Regions from separate parts of the Lysinibacillus sp. NPDC092081 genome, predicted to be linked through region 2. Evidence: riboswitches for the same ligand, from Rfam matches in the RefSeq annotation. Region 2 holds a riboswitch; each other region holds the start of a gene.
The links. A riboswitch is a leader RNA that binds a small molecule or an ion and turns the genes downstream of it on or off. The one in region 2 is predicted to bind S-adenosylmethionine.
Positions count from the first base shown of each region.

Region 1: it holds a riboswitch for S-adenosylmethionine, as region 2 does, so the genes downstream of both, ACIQLB_RS11690 (MetQ/NlpA family ABC transporter substrate-binding protein) here and metA (homoserine O-acetyltransferase MetA) in region 2, are expected to answer to the same signal.
Region 3: it holds a riboswitch for S-adenosylmethionine, as region 2 does, so the genes downstream of both, ACIQLB_RS10895 (cyclase family protein) here and metA (homoserine O-acetyltransferase MetA) in region 2, are expected to answer to the same signal.
Region 4: it holds a riboswitch for S-adenosylmethionine, as region 2 does, so the genes downstream of both, ACIQLB_RS20340 (bifunctional homocysteine S-methyltransferase/methylenetetrahydrofolate reductase) here and metA (homoserine O-acetyltransferase MetA) in region 2, are expected to answer to the same signal.

Region 1 covers NZ_JBIVRU010000006.1:59,803-65,467, forward strand. The annotation lists gene ACIQLB_RS11670 (hypothetical protein) at 21-230, opposite strand; gene ACIQLB_RS11675 (alpha-hydroxy acid oxidase) at 221-739, opposite strand; gene ACIQLB_RS11680 (methionine ABC transporter permease) at 753-1,424, opposite strand; gene ACIQLB_RS11685 (methionine ABC transporter ATP-binding protein) at 1,417-2,442, opposite strand; gene ACIQLB_RS11690 (MetQ/NlpA family ABC transporter substrate-binding protein) at 2,548-3,372, opposite strand; SAM riboswitch class I at 3,461-3,565, opposite strand; gene ACIQLB_RS11695 (pyridoxal phosphate-dependent aminotransferase) at 3,804-4,973, opposite strand; gene ACIQLB_RS11700 (PhzF family phenazine biosynthesis protein) at 5,112-5,665, shown strand, end outside.
Region 2 covers NZ_JBIVRU010000004.1:68,058-73,722, reverse strand. The annotation lists gene ACIQLB_RS09370 (endospore germination permease) at 1-127, shown strand, start outside; gene metA (homoserine O-acetyltransferase MetA) at 190-1,125, opposite strand; SAM riboswitch class I at 1,284-1,394, opposite strand; gene ACIQLB_RS09360 (nucleotide excision repair endonuclease) at 1,589-1,960, shown strand; gene ACIQLB_RS09355 (TrmB family transcriptional regulator) at 2,041-2,823, opposite strand; gene ACIQLB_RS09350 (TSUP family transporter) at 2,948-3,721, shown strand; gene panF (sodium/pantothenate symporter) at 3,994-5,439, opposite strand; gene ACIQLB_RS09340 (YhdT family protein) at 5,439-5,665, opposite strand, start outside.
Region 3 covers NZ_JBIVRU010000005.1:128,394-134,058, reverse strand. The annotation lists gene ACIQLB_RS10905 (Cof-type HAD-IIB family hydrolase) at 1-603, shown strand, start outside; gene ACIQLB_RS10900 (DedA family protein) at 707-1,303, shown strand; gene ACIQLB_RS10895 (cyclase family protein) at 1,360-2,097, opposite strand; SAM riboswitch class I at 2,196-2,301, opposite strand; gene ACIQLB_RS10890 (MarR family winged helix-turn-helix transcriptional regulator) at 2,512-3,051, shown strand; gene ACIQLB_RS10885 (hypothetical protein) at 3,157-3,654, shown strand; gene ACIQLB_RS10880 (SDR family NAD(P)-dependent oxidoreductase) at 3,651-4,526, shown strand; gene ACIQLB_RS10875 (YuzC family spore coat inner layer protein) at 4,573-4,983, opposite strand; gene ACIQLB_RS10870 (MFS transporter) at 5,156-5,665, opposite strand, start outside.
Region 4 covers NZ_JBIVRU010000019.1:42,827-48,491, reverse strand. The annotation lists gene metH (methionine synthase) at 1-734, opposite strand, end outside; gene ACIQLB_RS20340 (bifunctional homocysteine S-methyltransferase/methylenetetrahydrofolate reductase) at 727-2,574, opposite strand; SAM riboswitch class I at 2,862-2,961, opposite strand; gene ACIQLB_RS20335 (protoporphyrinogen oxidase) at 3,086-4,474, opposite strand; gene ACIQLB_RS20330 (protoglobin domain-containing protein) at 4,739-5,665, opposite strand, start outside.

The DNA of each region.
Region 1 (5,665 bases), on a different contig from region 2:
AAAGCCGATTCCGGACGCAATTATGCCGAGGCATAATTGATCGTTGGATGGAACACATTTTGCAAAACGCCCTGTACATATGACTCGAATGAATCATCTGGTAAAGAAGCAGTAAAAACAGGGTCGTTCATATAGTTTCCTCGTGCATACCCAAGCTTTAATGGTGAAAATTGATTGCGAACATCTTCTTCACGCCAGCCAAGCATGACTGTATCTACAGTTAAAACAATCGCCTCAAAACCAGCGGCCTCAGCTCGAGCGGCATGCTATAGGCAATTTTCTCATTTGTTGACCAATATAATTGAAACCATTTAGTAGCAGTGGGAGCTGCTTGTGCTACATCCTCAAGCGCATAGCTTGAAACGGTACTTTGAATATAAGGAATTTTTAACTGATCAGCTGCACGTGCAACAGCAAGCTCTCCCTCATCATGTGCCATTCTGTTCATGCCAACAGGAGCAAATAAGAACGGCGTTGGATGTACTTTGCCAAACAGCTCAATCGATGTATCAATACTTGAAACATCATGTAAAAAGCGTGGAATAATAGAGTATTTTTCAAAGGCTGCACGGTTATTTCGTAATGTTTGCTCACCACCAGCACCTGAACGGATGTAACCAAATGGACCAGCTTCCATTTTTTCTGCAACTGCCTTTTCTAAATCTGCAAAGCAAATAGGGAAGGGGGCTTGTGCATTAATATTTTTTAACAGTAGATCGCCATCTGTTGTCTTTGTCATCGTAATCCTCCTACTAATCTTTCTTTAGCTTCGCGGCAAAGCGGTTACCTATTGATTGAATACTCTGAACAAGGATGATTAAGACAAACACTGTCGCATACATCACATCGACCTCATAGCGTAAATGTCCATAACGGTAGGCGAGATCACCTAAACCACCAGCACCCACCATTCCAGCCATTGCTGTTGCTCCTATAAGACCGATTGTGGCAATCGTTAAGCCTAGAATAATGGCTGGGCGAGCCTCACGTAGTAAGACATTCGAAATAATATGACGACGCTTAATACCCATTGCTGTATAAGCTTCCACAACACCTGGATCAACTTCTAAAAGTGCCGTTTCCATAAGTCGCGCAATATAAGGCGCTGTATAAACAACAAGCGGCACAATAACACCTTTTACCCCAATAGTCGTGCCGACAATTAGCTTCGTGAACGGTAAAATGAAGAATAGTAAAATAATGAACGGTACAGAGCGAATAATATTAATAAATAAATTGAAAAATTGATAGAGAAATTTATTTTCAAACGATTGTCCCGGACGAGTTAAAACGATTAAAAGCCCTAACGGAATTCCGATTAAAATAGAAAAGAATAATGAAATCCCGACCATTTGGAAGGTTTCGATAATGGATTTCCCAATGACATCTGACCAATCTGCAAAGAAGCTTTGAATGCTATTCATTTAATTCGCCTCCTAATTCCTCAACACTTACCCCGTTTTCTGCAAAATACTTAAGTGCTTTTTCTACGATATGTGCCTCACCGTGTAGATGCACGACAATATTACCGACAATGCCGTTTTTTAATTCAATGATATTGGCTGTTAAAATATTTGGTTGTACATCATAAACTTTGCTCACTTCTGCAAGTAATGGTTTCCCTGTACTTTCGCCAAGGAATGTTAAACGAATAACACTTCCCGAAACATTTAATTGCTCGATAAGGGAAGGGGATAAATTACGTTGAGAAATGGTATTTAAAAACTTTCGGGTCGTTGGATGCTGAGGCTTCGAAAATAGTTCTATAGCAGAGCCATATTCCACAACCGTCCCTGATTCAAGAACAGATACATCATCGCAAATTTTTTGAATAACATTCATTTCATGTGTAATGAGTAAAATAGTGATGCCTAGCTCACGATTAATTTTCAAGAGAAGCTCAAGAATAGCATCAGTTGTTTCAGGATCGAGTGCACTTGTCGCTTCATCACTGAGCAAAATTTCAGGTTCTTGGGCAAGGGCACGTGCAATAGCGACACGTTGCTTTTGACCACCTGAAAGCTGGCTAGGATAACTATCTAATTTTTCTGTTAGGCCAACAATTTCTGCATATTTTGCAACGCGTTTTTTCACTTCGGAGTCGTTATAGCCAAGAAGCTTTAAGGGTACCGAAATATTGTTGTAAACAGTCGCTGTTTTTAAGAGGTTAAAATGCTGGAAGATCATCCCGATTTTTTGACGGGTTTTGCGAAGGTCGTTTAGAGAAAGGGAAGTAATATCTACATGATCGATTAATACCTTTCCTGTTGTTGGACGCTCTAATAAATTGACACAGCGAATAAGAGTACTTTTTCCTGCACCACTATAGCCAATAACTCCATGAATTTCACCTTTTTTGACATGTAAGTTAATACCATTTACTGCTTTGACAATACCCTTTTTAGTTTTAAATTCTTTTGTTATATTTTCTAATTGGATCATACTGTGATATCTCCTTTCTAAGTCCTTCTATAAAGCAAGAATCTGCTAGCTTTCCTGTAGGAGTCTCGCAGATTCTCGATTTTATGAAAGGTCCTTAATCGTTACTTACCAGCTTGGAATTATAGCACCTTTGAATTCCTCTTCAATAAATTTGCGTACTTCATCAGATTGATAAGCTTCAACGAATTTCTTAATCGTTGGGTCGTCCTTGTTTTCAGCACGTACCGCAATGTAATTTACATATGGAGAGTCCGTAGATTCTAAAAGAATGGAGTCTTTTTTAGGATCAATGCCAGCTTCAAGAGCGAAGTTCGTATTAATGGCTGCTATATCTACTTCACTAAGCTGCTTCGGAATTTGTGCGGCCTCTAATTCAATGAATTTTAAGTTCTTTTTGTTTTCTTCCACGTCGCGGATAGATGCTGTTAAATCTGCTCCGTCTTTTAATTTAATATAGCCCGCCTCTTGAAGGACAAATAGGGCACGAGCCCCGTTTGTTGGATCATTTGGTAATCCGAATGTTGCACCATCAGGAACGTCTTCTAATGATTTATATTTCTCAGAGTATATGCCCATAGGAGTTAAAATTGTTTTTCCTACTGGTACTAAATCTGTATTGTGATCTTTGTTAAATGCATCGAGGAATGGCTTGTGTTGATAGCTGTTTACATCAAGATCACCCTCGGCTAACGATGTATTTGGTAACACATAATCAGAGAAAGTTTTTAGTTCCACCTCTAAGCCCTTTTCTTTGGCAACTTTTGCAGCAACCTCTGCAATTTGTTCGTGTGGACCAGAAGTTACACCTACTACGATTTTATGTTCATTAATAGCCTTACTTTGACTATCTTCTTTAGTACCACAGCCTACTAATGCTGCTACCAATGTGAGACTCGCTAAACCTAGTAAAAATTTGTTTTTCTTTTTCATGAGAAAACCTCCAAAGTTATTTTTTCGGTTTTTAAAAATAAAAAAACCCTCTTAAAAAAACTAAGAGAGGCTCATGAAAAAACGTCCTCTCTTATCTTTCAAACGATGATCGTTTGCAGGATTTAGCACCTTCCTTAAAAAAGGAGGTTGCCGAGCTTCATAGGGCCAGTCCCTCAGCTACTCTTGATAAGAGATTTATAATATTTTTTTGTAAATCCGATAAAACTAATATAGATTATAGTATATAGTAAGTCAATCGAATTTTTAAAATTTTTTATTTTATTATAATATTTCGTTGAAAAAGAATCCGCTAGAAGAAGGGGGGGAGCAACCAAAAAGATAGTGAAATGAAAAAACTGTCCCCGTAGCCAAGTTTGAGCTAATGGAACAGTTTTTTGGTTGAGTCTACTCAGGTAGGGAGATTGAAATGTTCATAAGCTAAATAAGTTTAATTTTTCAATTCTGCTAATTGCTTCACGTAAGCGGTCTTCGCTAACAAGTAAACCAACCCGAACATAGCCTTCACCATATTGACCGAAGCCATTGCCTGCAGCTACTGCGATATCAGCTTTGTCGAGCAATAAATCGGCAAATTGTTCACTCGTAAAACCTAGCGGAACAGGAAGCCAGGCAAAGAAAGAGCCTCTCGGTGCTGTTACTTGCCAACCAATTCGCTGAGCTTCTTCGATCAGGACGTTTCGTCGACGCTCATAAGTCGCTCTTAGCTTATCCGCGCAACTCTGGGAAGCAGTAAGTGCAACTGCCGCGGCTTGTTGCACTGCAGGGAATTGGCTACAAAATAGATGATCTTGAATAAGGTTAATGGCTGCAACAATATCGGGATTACCAACTGCAAAACCAATGCGCCAGCCTGCCATATTATACGTTTTTGATAATGTATACATTTCAATACCGACATCTTTAGCACCGTCAGCTTGCAAGAAACTGATAGGTCTATTGCCGTCAAATCCGATCGCCCCGTAGGCAAAATCATGTGATACGATAATATTATGCTCTTTTGCAAAGCGTACTGTTTCCTCGAAAAATTCAAGTGTTGCCGTACCACCAGTTGGGTTATTCGGGTAATTCAAGTAAAGCAGCTTCGCCTTTTCCTTTATTTCATCGGATAAAGCATTATAATCTGGCAAGAAATCATTTTCTGCAAAAAGTGGCATGACTTCAAAATTAACATCGCTTAATACGACACCAGATAAGTAATCTGGATATCCAGGATCCGGTAATAGCATTGTATCACCGGGATTTAAAACGGCTAACGGTAGCTCAACAAGACCGATTTTCGTACCACCGAGAATAGCTACCTCTGTTTCAGGGTCAATGTCAACATTGTATTCACGTTTGTAGAAGCTTGCTGCTGCTTGGCGTAATTCTGCTATGCCGCGAAATGGAGAGTATTTATGATTTTGTGGATTTTCTGCTGCCTCCTGTAATGCTTTAATAATATGTGGAGGAGTGGGTTGATCTGGATTACCTTGACCAAGATTGATAACATCACGCCCTTCAGCTAGAGCAGCGTTTACTTTTTGCACAAGTGCTGCAAAAAATTGAGTTGGGAGTTGCTGTAGTTTTTTTGAGAATTCCATGCATGTCCACCTTTTTCAGAATATAATAATTATTAAAGATATGATGCACATAATATTACTTTTTTTAGTAATTGTCTAGAGCCTTTTCAGTTAACTAAAAACTAAAAGAGACCCAATTATATATATGAGGTGAAAAAATTGAACAAAGTTTCATATTTTATCGTCAATGCTTTTACTACAGAACTTTACAAGGGAAATCCCGCAGCAGTCTGTTTACTTGATTCAACAATACCTGAGTCGACTATGCAGAAAATTGCTCAGGAGATCCCCGTACCAACAACAGCTTTTGTCCAAAAGAAAGATAATGATTTTTTTCTTAGATGGTTTACGCCAGCAAAGGAAATACCGATTTGTGGACATGGAACAATCGCTAGCGCTTTTTTACTCTGGAAACAAGGGATTGTACCCGTCAACTCGGCAATTACATTCCAGACTTTAAGTGGTCCTTTGCAAGCAATTTGGCTGGATGAACTAGTTAAAATAACAATTAAGAAGTACCAGTTAGAAGAGATTGAATGTCCTGTGGAGCTTGAAGAATGGCTTGGGTTGAAACCAACATATGTAGGAAAAACAGAATTGGATTATATAGTGGAGCTAAGTCACGAAGAGTATATTGCAGATTTTAAAGCTGATTTTCCTGCGATGAAACAGTTCCCTGTACGTGGTGTTTGTATTACAAGCATTTCTAAGGA
Region 2 (5,665 bases):
AAATGCAAGTACTAGTAATTACGATAATTCTACTCAAATTGATAGTAGCAGCAATACTACACAAAATGATAGCGATACCGGCAATACTCCAAACAGTGATAAAAATAAAAATTCATCAGAAAATTAACAGCATAAATGCGAAAAAAAATGATGACCCTGTAATATCAAGGTCATCATTTTTATTTGATATTAAATATGATATTCAATTTCATCAACGAAATCCCACTCGTATGGTGTTTCTTGGTATACATAGTAGTTCAACCAATTCGAGAATAATAAATGTGTATGGGCACGCCACGAATTAATCGGTTCATTTGCTGGATTATCATGTGGAAAGTAATTCACAGGTACATCAATATCTAATCCTTTCGCAACATCACGACTATATTCATCAGCTAACGTTGTCGCATCATATTCCAGATGGCCAGTAATCATAATGTTTTTATTATCCTTAGATTGCACGATGAAAACACCAGCATCTTCTGAATAAGATAGTAATCGTAAATCAGGATGATTGAGTACTTCATCAATTGATACAGATGTATAACGTGAATGTGGTGCCGTAAATGAATCACTAAAGCCACGTACTAAATCCACTGTTAAATCCGTAATGACATGAGAATATACACCTGAGCATTTAGCGGGAAGCTCAATTTTACCGATACCGTAATGATGGTATAACGCTGCCTGTGCACCCCAACATATATGTAAAACCGATGTTACGTTTGTTTTGGACCAATCCATGATTTCTGAAATTTCCTGCCAGTAGTTCACGTCTTCAAATGCCATTTTTTCTACTGGGGCACCCGTAATAATCATGCCATCATAGCGGCGATGACGAATTTGATTGAAGGTCGTGTAAAATAACTGTAAATGTGATTTACTGACATTTTTCGATTCATGCGTAGCTGTATTTAAAAATGTAATATTCACTTGTAACGGTGTATTACCTAATAAACGTAGTAATTGTAGCTCTGTTTTTTCTTTTTCCGGCATTAAATTAAAAATTAATATATTTAACGGACGGATTTGTTGGGTTTTTGCTCTATCCTCTTCCATTACGAAGATTTTTTCCTCACGTAAATGTTCTCCAGCTGGTAAGTTTTTCGGAATATTAATTGGCATCTTGCATTCCCCTCTCTTTAATTTCTCTCTGTTAAAATCATTTAGTGCTTTAGTATCAATGCACGGGCCCTGCGCAAAGTTGATTATGTCAAACGATGAAATTAAAAAATCCCCCTCATTCCATTTGAGATAGAATGAGAAGGATTTTTCCACGTTCACTCTTATCTCTCAAAGGACAAATCCTTTGCTGGAATTAGCACCTTTCTAACTTTTGTTAGAGGTTGCTGAAGCGTCATCGGGCCAAATCCCTCAACTTCTCATGATAAGATTATTTAATTAAAAAGAATTGTAACATGAACAATTAAGAATATCAATAATACATAGAATATTTTGTTATCAATCATGCATGTCATTATGTAATTTGTTAAACACTAATTCTGAAGCGAACTATGTTTATTCTATGGTAAACATGCTGTAATTATGTTAACATATACCTTTAGTAACAGAGAGGAACGTGAATAGTTTGATTAAAATTGAATTTCCAAAACCAGATTTAGTAATTCGCCAACGCGAACAAGATTTAAAGCCAGGTGATGTACCAATCACACCGTACCATGGTTTTATTGATTTCCATAAAATCACACGTGAAAACGGTGGTATTTTCTTATTCTACAATGAAGAAAACGAACTATTATTTGTCGGTAAAGCACGTAAAATTCGTCAACGTATTAAAAAGCATTTCGAGGACAATGTGTCACCAATGAAAAATCATCGTGATGAAATTTTCAAAATTGAAGTGTATGAAGTGGAAGATCCAATGGAACGTGAAATTTACGAAACGTACGCGATCAATTCATTCCGCGCTAAATACAATGTTGATAAAGTATTTTATTAATATAAAAATTACTGTTTAACAAAAAATAAGAATCTGCTCGCCTTCTGTAATGATGGCTTGCAGATTCTTTTTCAATACTTTCATTCTAAGAAAAAGGCTTTTCGTTCTTTAGTAATCCATTCCCCAAGCTCCTTATCATCGCGCTTTAATAGTCGATTGACAAGCACGTCATGCCATATATAATCTTCTAATAAATAGATATGAACAGGATCATTTGTAATAAAAGCCATTTCCTGATTTGACGGTGAGTGACCATAAATCATCTCCTGACCATCTATAGACAGAATAAACCAATGTGGCGTGGAAACTCTCCTCGTATATTGTGTAATACGATGTTGGTCAATGGATGCAATATTTTCATCCACATACAAGGTAATGCCATGAACCGGAATATGCTGAGAGACCACATGTATATCTTCTCGCAATTCTTCATACATATCTTCCCACATCGATAATAGTACTTTTTTCTCCGCTTTTTTTAATAATGACTGACAATAATTGACGATTGCTTCTTTTCCTTTTAGCGTGACAACCTTATGCTCCGCTTCCTGCTCTTTTATCTCTAATTTTTCTAATTGATCACTAATCGACGTGAAATTCGATTGCCAGCGTTGCTGAATTTGTTGTAAAAACACAGCAACAGGAATGGAAGAGTAAGTCGTTTGATCGACAGTTTCCTCTTTTAGTACTAATCCTTTTTCAACGAGTACATCAAGTATGTCATATATTCTTGCACGTGGGATACCGGAATTTTTACTTACTTGATAGGCACTAACATGACTATTTTGTACGAGTGCAGTATAGGCCTTTGCTTCATATTCTGTGAATCCCAGTTCTTTTAATTGGGTGATTAATTCAACCATTCGATCCCTCCATTTCCTTTATTATAATTTAAAGCTATGAAGATAAGCCAACGAAAAAATAGTCTTTACAGCTAAGTTAATTTTAGTTACTATTTCAGTAGTAACTAAATAAAGAGGTGCAAACATGCTATTTGAAGTAGATTTAAATGTTGTCATATTATTAATTTCTTTTGGTTTTTTAGCCGCCTTTGTGGATGCAGTCGTTGGAGGTGGTGGCTTAATTGCATTACCTGCCCTTATGTTTGCTGGTTTAAATCCAGCTGCAGCGGTTGCGACCAATAAACTTGCTGGTACCATGGGTTCTCTGACATCTACCATTTCTTTTTATCATTCCGGTCAGCTAGAAATTCGTTCGGTTATCAAATACTTTCCTTTAGCCTTTGTGGGGTCACTTTTTGGAGCTTGGACTGTGCATTTAATCAATCCTGAATTACTAAAACCACTTATGCTCATAATGCTTGCTGCTGTTGCAGTCTATACAATCTTTAAAAAAGACTGGGGTTCAGTAGCTGCGGTCAAAAATTTAAAGTTTACTCATTTAGTGTTATTCATGCTGTTATTATTTAGCATTGGTTTTTATGATGGATTTCTTGGTCCAGGAACTGGCTCATTTTTAATTTTTAGCTTTTTATTAGTCGGCTTCGATTTTTTAAAGGCAGCAGGAAATGCCAAATTTTTAAACTTAGCAAGTAATTTTGCTGGTCTTTTAATGTTCGCCTTCTTAGGTCAGATTCATTATATTTATGGATTACTGATGGGTGTAGCTCAAATTGCCGGCGCAATGGTAGGCTCGCGTGTTGCGATTAAAAAAGGTAGCGGCTTTGTTCGCGTATTGTTTATTATCGTAACGATTACTTTGTTAACTAAAAATGCGTATGATTACATAGTTCTTCATTAAAAAAACGCCGTAGATACTTTATCTCTACGGCGTTTTCGCTTGTTTATAAACGTTGGTTGCTCAATCCTTTAATTCGGAGAGGCTATCCGGCATGGGTTCTTTCCTTCACTTCGGAGGGTCTTTCCTTCACTTTGAACGTTCTATCCATCATTTCAGAGATTCTATCTATCCACGACTTTGGACGTTCTATCCATCATTTCGAAAGTTCTATCCATCTCTTATCTTCTACAATATAAAACGCCGTAGATATTCACTCTACGGCGTTTTATAAGTTAGATAAATAATTTTTCTTCTTTAAATTTATGGCTCGTTAATAAGCTGACAATAACAAATATCAATAATGAAGCGGCAATCGGAATTGTCACAGTATGCATACCAAAGACAGAAGGATAAAAACGATCAATGATAATATATAACGACATACCCGAAATCATTGACGCAATTGCACCATATTTATTGGCCTTTTTCCAATATAGTCCTAATACGACGGTCCAAATAAAGACTGCCTCAAGTCCGCCAAAAGCAAATAAATTAAGCCATACTAATAAGTCTGGTGGATTTAGTGCAAATACGATAACAACTAAACCGATCACGGCTGTAACAATAAAGCTTGCACGTTTAATTTCCGTATCATTAGCTGTTGGTTTTATATAATTTAAGTAAATATCTTTCACTACTGTAGAGCTTACAAGCATAAGTAGCGCGTTGACTGTAGACATCGTTGCTGCCATGGGTGCTGCTAAAACAATGCCAGCTAAAAATGGCGGCAAAACCTTTAACGTCAGCAGCGGCATAACTTTATCACCAATCTCAATACCTGGTATCACTGGACGAGCTAAAACACCTATTAGATGCATCCCAAACATAATTGTCCCAATGGCAATAGTGCCAATGATAATGGCTAAATGCATACTTCTTGAATCTTTATAGCTCATAGCACGAACTGCGATTTGTGGAAGCCCCACAACTCCAACACCTATCAAAATCCAAAATGTAGAAACATATAATGGCGTTAATTCTCCTTCTGCTCCAAATGGAGACACAAGATTCGGATTCTCAGCGACAAGTGAGGTCATAATATTATCGATTCCTCCACCAGCGATGATTGTCCCAATTAATAAAATAATTGTTCCAATGACCATAATCGAGCCTTGCACCGTATCCGTCAATGCAACAGCACGGAATCCCCCAATAATAACATAAGCTAGTACAGAAATCGCAAAAATAAAGAGTGCAGTTGTGTAGTTTAAGCCAGTTAATGATTCAATTAATCGAGCACCACCTACCCATTGTGCCATCATTGCAGAAAATAAAAAGATAATGATGCTAATGGCTGATAGGATAACAATGGCATGACTCTTATAGCGTTCTCGTAAAAAGTCTATTAACGTGATGGCTTGATAACGTCTTGCGATAATAGCAAATTTCTTCCCTAATATCATTAAAACAAAATAACCAGCAGGAAGCTGAGCCATCGCCAGTAATACCCAACCAAGCCCTTTCGTGTAAGCAACGCCTGGACCACCAATAAAGCTACTTGCACTACCGTAAGTAGCAATCATTGTCATTGCAAGGATGAAGCCGCCCATTTCACGACCACCAAGGAAGTATTCCTGTAAAAATGAATTGGAAGATCGTACATGCTTATTTGACCAGATCCCAATACCAAAGATGATGACTAAAAATAATAGCAGAGGAACAATAACTTGCCAATGCATTATTGATCCACCTCCTCATCGTCAAATGGTACCTCTTTGAAAAAGAGTTTCATGACGACCCAGATTAACATAATCATAAAGCCTGTCCCTGCAATACAGCTATAGAAAAACCATGCCGGGAAACCGAATACATACTTGTAGCTTGTTGGATCACCAGAGCCTAGTCCATAGGCAAAGCCAAACCAAATCGCAAAGTTAACGATAACAAGCCCGATACCGATAAGCG
Region 3 (5,665 bases), on a different contig from region 2:
GGCATAGAAACGTTTATTACAGCTAATGGTGCTTATGTTAAGCATCAAGATCAAGTAATACATAAAATACCTGTTGCTAAAGAAATTGTCCAGGTAGTTAAGGCTTTTGCTGATGAAAATAAACAAAGTCTATCGTTTTTTACAGAACAATTGTCAATGAATAACGTCCAAGAAGAAAAGACATTAAAAGCTATGCAAGAAACATTATCTTTGCTAGAGTTCCCTGATATTAATGAAGATATTTTAGCGCAAGAGGTTTATTTAATGTGTTTATATGGTGATGAGGATATAGAGAAAAAGTATACTTCAAAATTTCCTCATCTATTATTTAAAAGGTGGCATCCTTACATTACAAATGTTTTGCAACATGATGTTTCCAAATCTATTGCTGTCCAGGCTGTACTAGATTATTTCGACTTGAGTCCTGAGGAAGCACTTGCTTTTGGTGATGGAGATAATGATATTGACATGCTGGAGCAGGTTGGCTTTGGTATTGCAATGGGCAATGGTAGCGAAGCATTAAAAAATGTCGCTGATTATGTAACAAAGAAATCAGCTGAGGATGGTATTGATTATGCTCTACGTGAGTTACAAGTAATTTAGTGGAGAAAACTGTATTAAATCCTTAATACTCATAATGTTGTCTCCTTTGAGTTATTATAAAGCTAACTATTAAAAATTATTACGCTTTAGGTGGGATGGATTTATGGCGCATCACGTGCAATCTCTTATTGAACATTACGGATATTTTGGCATCATTCTTATCCTAGTTGGAGGGATTGTTGGGCTGCCACTTCCAGATGAGATATTTTTAACATATGTAGGGTATAGCGTTTATCGCGAAACTCTCGCACATATCCCAGCTTTAATCAGCGCTATCGTAGGTGCGGCAGGGGGAATTACCCTGAGCTACTATATAGGCTATAGATTCGGACTACCTTTATTGCAAAAATACGGTTCGAAAATTCATATTACTGAGCAGAGAATTGATTTTACTAAAAAGTTGTTTGCAAAAATAGGGCCGGGATTATTATTAATAGGATATTTTATTCCTGGTGTGCGTCATCTTACAGCATATATTGCGGCTATTAATAATTATCCTTATAAAAAATTTGCTTTCTTTGCTTATACGGGAGCAACTATATGGACATTTACTTTTATTACCTTAGGGAAGGTACTTGGAGAGAAATGGCATTATGTTGGGTTATATTTATCCCGCTACAGTATTTATCTCATAGTATTGTTCATCATAATTATGTTGATCGTTTATTTTGTTTTCAAAAGAAAGAATTCATCTAAATAAATTTTAAATTAAGAAAGGTCTGATTCAATATTTATTGAATCAGACCTGTTGCTATATTAAGGTAATATTGCAAATGAACGGACAGGGAATCCAGATGCTTTTTCAGGCTTTGGCACAATATTGAATATAGCAGCGCCTTTTGGAGGTAACTTATCTAAATTTGTCATAAGCTCAATTTGGTAAGTATCTTGCTCTAGCACAAAATATTCGCTGTCTAATTTACCATTTTTACGAAAATCAGCTGCTGAATCTGTATCAAAAGTTTCGTGGCCAATAGCACTCACTTTTCGTTCGTTGAATAAAAATTGTAACGATTCTAATCCCCAGCCAGGAATATGATTATTACCATCAGCGTCCTTGTTGCTGAAAGACTCCTTATCTGGCCAACGTTTACTCCAATCGGTACGCAGCGCAACAAAGGTACCTGCTTCAATTTCTCCATATTCAGCTTCAAAGTCAAGAATATCTTGAACACTTAACGAGTAATCGTTATTAATTTCAGCTTCCTTCGATTTATCAATAACGATTAGTGGTAGCACTAGTTCTTTTAGATCCAAATCTTCTAAATAGCGTGTATCTCGCACAAAATGGATAGGTGGGTCGATATGTGTTCCGTATTGCCCAGTGAAAGTGAATTGCTGTGCAAAGAAGCCATCATCGTGCGAAAATAATGTTTCAAATTTTGCATCATCCAACATAAAGAAATGTGGAGAATTTGGACCAAATGTATGTGTTAAATCTACCCATTCTTTTGATTTTAATAGTTGAATCGCTTGTAAAAGTTCGTTTGCCATAGTAGTTCCCTGCTTTCTTTTAATTATTTTGAATGCAACAATAAAAAAGAGTCCTCCTTAAAGAAGAGGACTCTTGTGCAAAGCAACTGAAGTAAGTCTTCTCATCTTCAAGGCTAAATTTTTGCCAATTGGAATTAGCACCATACCTATAGGCTGGTTGCTGAGACTTCATAGGGCCAATCCCTCTGTCTCTCTTGATAAGAAAATGCGATATAAGAATTTTCAGAAATAATGTTTACGAACACTTTAACATATTTGTTTATAGTTTACAAGTTCAATAGGGATACAAGGTTAAAAACTCCGGTTGTAAAAATTTTTATAATGACGCTAGCTTTTATATCTCTACATGTAACTATACGGGAAAAAAATAAAAGATTATTTGACACAAAAGTAGTTAGGTGCCATACTATTCTCATGATTAATGATAAAAATAAAGTGAATGATATGAATGCAGTTCCTTCGTTTATCCAATCTAAGCGTCAAATAGAACGCTATCAACTAGATGTTGATGCACAGTCTATACTTGTCGCATCTAGATTGATGGCAGCTGGAGCTATGCTTGGAAATGCTGCAGAGAACCATTTCTCTAAATTTGATTTATCTACAGGACGTTATCGATTATTAGCAGATCTTGAAGACCATGGAGGGGAGGAATTACCTTCACAATTGGCAGAGCATCTTGGAATTACAAGAGCTACGGTTACAGGCCTTATTGATATTTTAAAAAGAGATGGCCTAGTTTCTCGACGATTAAGCCCCGAAGATGGCCGTCTAAAATTAGTAACTCTAACTGAGAAGGGGAGAGAGAAACTTATAGAAATGGCTCCGGAGCATTTTGCCTGGTTGGAATCAATAGTTAGCTTATTAAGTATCGAAGAGCGTAAAGTATTCCTTGATTTGTTAGATAGAATTACACAAGGAATTGTAGTAAATGAAGATAGTTTAAACAAATAGAGGTGCTGTTGAAAGGTTAGCTAGAAAAAGCTAGCTTTCCTTTCTGCAATATAGTTAGGTGCCTAATTATATTGTTGGGTGAAAAAAGGAGGTTTTATATAAACAATGAAATCTGTTAATGGAGTGGAGAACATTCATTGCAAAAATGCTTCTGATAATGGTCAAAAAGCTTTCGTTCTTTGGCAAGAAGTATTGTTAGCGTATGTGATGCCTTCCATCATGGCTGGTATTGGTGGGCTATTTACTAGTGATGTTGCATTATCTATAAGAGCTTGTACCACTATTGGAGGGGCTTCAGCACTGTTTGCTTTGCTAATCGGATTATGGTTACAAAAGCGTGGGAATTTTAGAAGTTGGATTGTGTTTGAGCACAAAACTAGAGTGGTAGGCTTATTTTCTGTCATAGGATTTTTATTCGGTCTAATAGCTGCCAGTATATTATTTGGTTTATTAGAGTTTTTTATTCAGAGTCAGCAAATTAGTGCTTTAAATTTTGTTTGGATTGACTTACCTCTATCTGCAACAATCGCTTGTACACTAGTAGCGTGGAGATGGAAGTGTGTCATTCATAATAATGTTCAAAATGGAGGAGATAAAAAATGATAGTGGTTATTGGAGCAACAGGAGCAATTGGTAGTGAGTTAGTAAAACGTTTAATGGAGCGGGGGGTGCCTACACGAGCAGTTAGTAGAAATCCTGAAAAGTTAATAAATGAAGTTAGAGATTTAGATTCTTCTAGCATTGAGTTTGTATCAGAAGATATCTCCGATCTGAATTCGTTACACCGTGCACTCACTGGGGCTAGCCAACTTTTTCTGGCGCTATCTAATAGTCCTGAACAAGTTGAAATTGAAAAATCAATTGTTCGCAAAGCTACAGAAGTTGGTATTAAGCACATTGTGAAAATATCTAGTCCACTGTATCAGGAAATTAGTCCGGTAACTGTAGCGCTTTGGCATCAAGAAATTGAACAAACATTAATAGAATCTAATTTACAATATACTATTTTACGTCCATATGCATTTATGCAAAACCTACTGCGATTGGCGCCAACAATTTCTTCACAAGGGACGTTTTTGGGTTGCATGAAAGAAGCACAATGTAATTTTATTGATTGCAGAGATATTGCAGATGTTGCAGTAGAAGTTTTAATGAACAAGAATTTGGCTGGACAAATATATACACTTACAGGTGAAGAGATGTTTAGTTATGCAGAAATAGCAGAAAAAATATCTACACTTCTTAATCGCCCAATCCGCTATATTGATATGAATCCAGATATATTACGGCAAAATTTAATAGAATGTGATCGAATGCCTTCTTGGCTGGCAAGTCATATTGTAGAGATTCAGACAATGTCTGTAGCGATACCAGAGAAACCGACAGACACTGTTCATCGTTTGCTAGGGAAAAAGCCTCGAACTTTAGATGCATTTTTATACGAGTTTTGGGAGAGGTTTCTTTACGGTCAATAAATCTGAAAGAGGCCCTGCTTTATAGGGCCAATTCTTCAGTTAAACTTCACCAACCCAAAATTAATGTTAGCTTACAGCAGCTACTTTCAGTAAATGTTATACGAAATCCATCTGGTGTATAGTTTGTTTCGAATTTTACAGTAATGCCTGCTGACGCAATTAACTTTTCAACTTCTGTTTTATTTGATTGTTGTGCAGCGTTCATAAGATCATGTGCAAATTGCTCGGATTCATCAATTTTATCCGTAAGTAATTGTGCTTGCTGCATAATAACCTTGATACGTTTTGCGGAAGTTTTCAATTTATTTGTATTGACGATTGGAAATGGACTTCTATTCGTTGGGTTTGTCGGCATTGCTAGATGTCTAGAAGGTTGTTGAGTAGTTGGTTGATTTGCCATTACCCATGTTGGATAAAAATTAGGATAGACAAAATACGGATAAGGATTGTAATACAACTAAATTCCTCCTATCCTATAGCTGATACAGTATCTTATGTACAAGAAAGACTTTCGGTGTTAATGGCTGATTGGGCGCTTTCCTGGGGGCATCCGATGAAGGGTATCATCTGTGACTGATCCCCAAGGAGTCGCCGTAGTTGATAAAAGCTAAAATTGTTCCGATGAATCTTCAAAGTTTGTTTTTATCAAAGATTAACCATAGGAACGTAGTAGCTGCGGCAAGCATCACCATACCGAAACCGTATATAGGAGTATAAGCTAATGATTGGTAGCGAACGATAAACCCTCCGATGTATGATCCTAGAAAAATGCCAATGTTAAAGGCCGAAATATTTAATGCTGAGGCCATTGAAATAGCTGATGGTACATATTTTTCTGAAAGCTGAACGGCATAAAGCTGTAATCCCGGTACATTCATAAACATAAATAACCCCATCATAAAGACCATCATTAATCCAATGATTGATGATTCTAAAAAGAAGCCGATGCCGAGTAGTGCTAATGCTAAGCCGATAAAGATAATAAAGATAGAACGTAATGGATTATTGTTAGCAAAATGACCACCCAATGTATTACCGATAGCAACACAAATACCGAATACAACTAAGATAATGACAATTGCTTGAGGTGAGTAGCCCATATATTGCTCTAATATAGGGGAAACATATGTGTATACTAC
Region 4 (5,665 bases), on a different contig from region 2:
GAAAGCTCTGCTAGTGAACGGATATGATCCGTCATAAACTCTGGTCCGGTCGCACAGTTTAAGCCAACTGACAATGGTTTAATATGCTCGATAGAAATGTAAAAAGCATCAATTGTTTGACCAGCCAGTGTCGTTCCCATCGGTTCAATTGTTCCCGATATCATCACAGGTAGCTCTTTTCCAGTTGCTTCAAAGGCACGAGATACTCCCAATGTTCCTGCCTTAACATTTAGCATATCCTGACTAGTTTCTAGCAAAAGGACATCTGATCCGGCTTCGATTAATGCCTTTGCCTGAACATAAAAGTTTTCCTCTAACTCATCAAATGTAATACCACCTGTAACCGACAAGGTTTTTGTAGTTGGTCCCATAGCCCCCGCAACAAAACGTGGCCAATCGGATGTAGAAAACTCATCCACTACTTTGCGTGCAATTTCCACAGCACGTTTATTAATTTCTTCTGCCTTCGCACCAAGATCATATTCATTTAATACAAGTGGTGTACTTCCAAATGTATTTGTACAAATAATATCTGCGCCAGCCTCTAAATATTTTCTATGAACTTTTTCAAGCACATCTGGTCTAGTTAGCACAAGATTTTCATTACAGCCATCATATTCCTCGCCGCCAAAATCCTCTGCTGATAAATTTTCATTTTGTAGCATTGTACCCATTGCGCCATCAAGAATTAAAATTCGTTTCTCTAGTTGCTCTTCAATCAAGTGCTTAGCCATTTATACTTACCCCTTTTTTCTGTTCATCCAATTGCTCAATAAATTTCATCAATTCTAGTGTCATATCATAGCGTAAAAACGGTGTGATGAGGTAAATACCATTGAAATACTCCGCTGCTACTTCTACTAATTCCTTAGCAATTGCAATCCCTTCTAGTGTTGCGCGTTCCTTATCATCGCCACAAGCCTTCATACGGGCTAACGCTTCATCCGATAGTTTGATACCCGGCACTTCATGATGCAAGAACTCCGCACTTTTATAGCTCGTTACTGGCATAATGCCTATATAAATTGGTGTTTCTAAATGCTTTGTTGCCTCGTAAATTTCCACAATTTTTTCCTTTGTATAAACAGGCTGTGAAATAAAATAATCTGCCCCATGTTCAATTTTCTTTTCTAATCGAGAGACAGCGCGATCGAGCACACGTACATTAGGATTAAATGCAGCCGCTACAGAGAAATTCGCCTTTTTACGAAGTGGTTTCCCTGAGAAAGATACACCTTCATTTAACTGTTTTATTAATTGGATGAGCTCCATTGAAGAGACGTCATAAACGCTAGTAGCCCCTGGAAAATCACCTACCTTTGTCGGATCTCCAGTAACTGCTAAAATATCATGAATCCCTAGTGCATTTAATCCCATTAAATGTGATTGTAGACCAATTAAATTACGATCTCGGCATGTTATATGTGTCAATGGGCGTACCCCATGCGTTTCTTTCAGCAAGGCACCCATTGCGACATTACTAATCCTTGGAGAAGCGAGTGAATTATCTGCCATCATGACTACATCCGCGCCAGTTTCATATAACTTTTTTGCACCTTCAATAAAACCTTCGATTTCTAAATGTCTTGGTGTATCTAACTCCACAATAATCGAGCGTTCACGTTTTACTTTTACATGTAATGGCTCATAATTTGCTGGCTCTGCCTCACGTACAACCTCTACTTTTTCTGGCTTTGCATACTTTTCCTCGACCGGGGATAGCTCATCTAAGTACTTTTTCGCTGCAGCAATATGCTTTGGTGTCGTACCACAGCAGCCACCAATTAAACGTACCCCCTGATCACGAAGCTCTACAGCTGCTCGACCAAAATAATCTGCCTCCGACTCATAAACAACACGGCCATCCTCCAAATCAAGGAGAGAGGCGTTCGGATATGCTGACATAAATGCCTTCTTAGGAAGTTCTACTCCTTCGAATGCTTGTATAGTATGGTGAGGACCTAAGCGACAGTTAACACCTACGATATCAGCACCTAGCGCTTCAAGTTTATGTAAGGCGTTATTTAAGCTCATTCCATTTTGCAAAATTCCGGGTTCGTGCATAGAAACTTGAGCAATAATCGGTAATTTCGTTTTACCTCGTAGCATTGTTAAAGTCGCTGTTAGCTCTTCAAAATCATAATAAGTTTCAAGTAAAAGGCCATCTGGATTTCCTGCAAGTAAAACAGTTGCCTGCTCATCAACTGTTGCTAAAATTTCCTCTAACGTTGCGTCACTTTTACGAATACCACGGATTCCCCCAATAGTACCTAAGACAAATTGTCCACCATCTACCGCTGCTCGTTTTGCAATCGTTATCGCGGCTTCATTAAACTGCTGCACACGAGATTCTAATCCATAGCGGGCTAATTTTATGGCATTAGCTCCGTAAGTGTTCGTTTGAATAATATCGGCACCAGCTGCTATATATTCTCTATGAATCTTTTCAATTAATTCCGGTCTCTGTACATTCATTTCCTCATGGCAGTACTCCAAGCCATAGCCGTATAAAACCGTACCAATTGCGCCATCTGCTGTTAGAACATGCGTTTTTAACCTTTCAAGCAATCCCATAAAACTAGCCTCTCTTCCCTTTTCTATCAATTATGCCTCGGCATAATTGCGTCTGGAATCGGCTTTGTGCTTAGGCCTGCATGATGCAGGTTAGTTAGCCGTTATCGCATGGATGCGATGATTTTAGGCTAACATCCTTTTTAGCACTCCTTTCCGATTTCCATGACATCCGCCGGAGGCTTTAACTTCTTTCGGCGGATGTTTGGACACCCGCTGAAACAAGTTAAAATAAAAAAGCCTTCTTTTATAAAAAAAAAGAAGGCTTTACGTTTCGTAATTGTTTTTCCTTCTCATCTTCGACACAACGGTCTTCTGGATTTAGCACCTGACAATAAGTTGGTTGCTGAAGCTTCATAGGGCCAGTCCCTCTGCTTCTCTTGATAAGAATGTAGTATGAATTTTTTAAATAATTAAAAGAATCATATCCTTTACGAACGATTGAGTCAAGACTATTTCACAGAACAGAGGATAATTTTACGAAAAACATTATATTTTGATTCAATTCAAACAATTATGATAGTTTTTCAGCAAGTTCCTCACCAATTTTTTTACCATTTTGAATACATGCACCTATGCCCACTCCAAAATAAGAGCATCCCGCTATTGATAAATTTGGATAGTTTTTCTCAAGCTCTTGAACGAGGCCTTGCAACGCTTCACGATGTGCCAAGTCGTACTTGGGCATTTGGTCGATCCATTTTGTCACGTCAACAACAGTTGGTTTTTCCTCGATCCCCAAGCTTATTCTTACATCCTCTAGAGCAACAGCTGCTAACTCTTCATCAGTCATCATACGCAATCTCTCATACTCAGGGTTAATGCTCTTATAAAAAAGTCGTACAAGTAATTTCCCTTCTGCTGAGGTGTGTTTCCACTTGTGACTTGTCCACGTTGCTGCATTACAAATAACATCCGAATTATGTGACACAATATAGCCTGTTCCATCTGCTGGTAATCTATTATCGGGTACATCAAATCCTAAGTAAATTGTAATGGCGGATGCAGTATTGAATTGTTTAAAATAGCAGTTCAAAGATTCATCCTGCAATAAACTTTGTACCGCTTCATTTGGCAGTGCCATTACAACATGATTTGCTTCCATCATTTTACCGTTTGCTAATGTAACAGAGTATTGATTCTCCTGCTTTTTAACACTAGTAGTGGCTACCCCTTTTATAATTTCTACATCCGTTAATGTTTCTTCAAGTCGATCTATTAGTGATGATAAACCATTTTTAAATGAAATAAATTTTTTATTGGCTGCTTTCACAAACTGTTCTCTGTTTGCATCGAAACCTTTAATAATACTACCGTAATCATTTTTGTAATCGATTAAATAAGGTAACGTGGAAGCAATGGAAAGCTGATTTAAATCTCCTGAATATACACCTGCAAGTACGGGCGCTATTTGGTTTTGAACAAGCTCCTCACCTAAATAGTATGTTAAAAATTCCCCAATAGAGCTTTCCTTTGTAAACACTTCATTTGGCATTGTTAAATCTTTTAATGCTTCTTTTTTACCTTTCTCTGATACAAGCGTGCTTTCTTCAAGAGATTGTAAGCTCATAGGAATACCAAACGTTGAGTCTGCAGGGATGGCATGTAGCTCATTATTTGTGTATATATACGAAATGCCCGTTTCGTTATACACAAGATTTTGTTCAAAATTAAGTTCTTCTACTAACTCCATGACACCTTTATGACGCGCTACAATAGAATCTGCTCCTGTTTCCATGATGAAGCCTTGTTCATATGCAGAGTGAAGCTTGCCACCAAGGTATGTACTCTTTTCAACGAGTACAAGCTTTACATTTAAGTCTTTCTCCTGAACTTGGCGTTGTAAATAATGCATCGTACACAATCCCGTAATTCCGCCACCTAATACAACAACTGTTTTCATATTAACCGCCCCTATTTTTAGTTCTTTATTTCAGTATAAACTTTTTTTATCGAAAATTATGTTAAACCCTTTACAAATTTAGCAAAAATGGAGCTATCCAGCACATTGGATAGCTCCATCTTTTTCATATTCAAATAGCCTATACTCGCTAGAGGCTTTTATCTACCTAACGGAATTTATATATTAACAGTTGATATAGTGTTATTTGTGCCCTAAGTGTGTAGCGCCTAAAAAAAATAGGAAACAACAATTTCTTTGCCTTAATTAATTTAAATTTTGTGTAAAGCTAGCTAATTTTCCAGCAGAATTTTTCACTTCATTAAAGGCAATACCTAATTCACTTAGTACTTCTACTATTGCTTGTACTTCTTTTTCCATCCGACCATTTTGATCTTTGGCTTCAGTCATAGCTTCTAATATGTTAGTAAATTGTCCTTCTGTTTGAACCATATTTTCCTCACCAGAGGCTACCTCTTCTTGAATATTACTAAGCGAATGAACAAGTTTATCTGTCCGTTCATTCGTTTTATGTAGTAAAGTCGCTACCGATGTGACAGATTCCTTTGTTTGAATCGATAGTTTCCTTACTTCATCTGCAACAACACTAAAGCCTTTACCCGCTTCTCCAGCACGAGCCGCTTCTATTGCCGCATTTAATGCCAACAAGTTTGTTTGATTAGCAATATTTGTCACAACATTCATAATCGATTCCATTTCCTTTGACATATCTGACAACTGTGCAATATTTTCCGCAATATCATCAAGCGAATAAATAATATTACTCATATTTTGCGATTGACTCTTTAACCGTTCACGACCTTCTAATGCCTGACTCTCAGCCATAGTCGAAACTTGAAGTGATTTTTTCGCTAGTTGTTTAATCTCATCTGATTGTCCACTTAAGCGATGAAATGAATTGTTCGTTTCCTGAGATATTGTGGCAAGACCTTCTGAAGACTCTACGATTTCTTGCTCTATCGCTTCTTTCCTACGTTCCATTTTTTCATGAAGTTGCTCAATTGTGTGCTCAAATGCCTCTAAAACTAACTGTTGCTCAAAATTAGAAATTTTTGAGATGGCTCGAATTGTATTAAGCTGATCCATTGGATGATTAATATGTTCTTCAACCAAATCAATAAATGATGCTGTTAAATCTTGAAAGGCGCAAATATACCATTGTGTTTTAAGCCC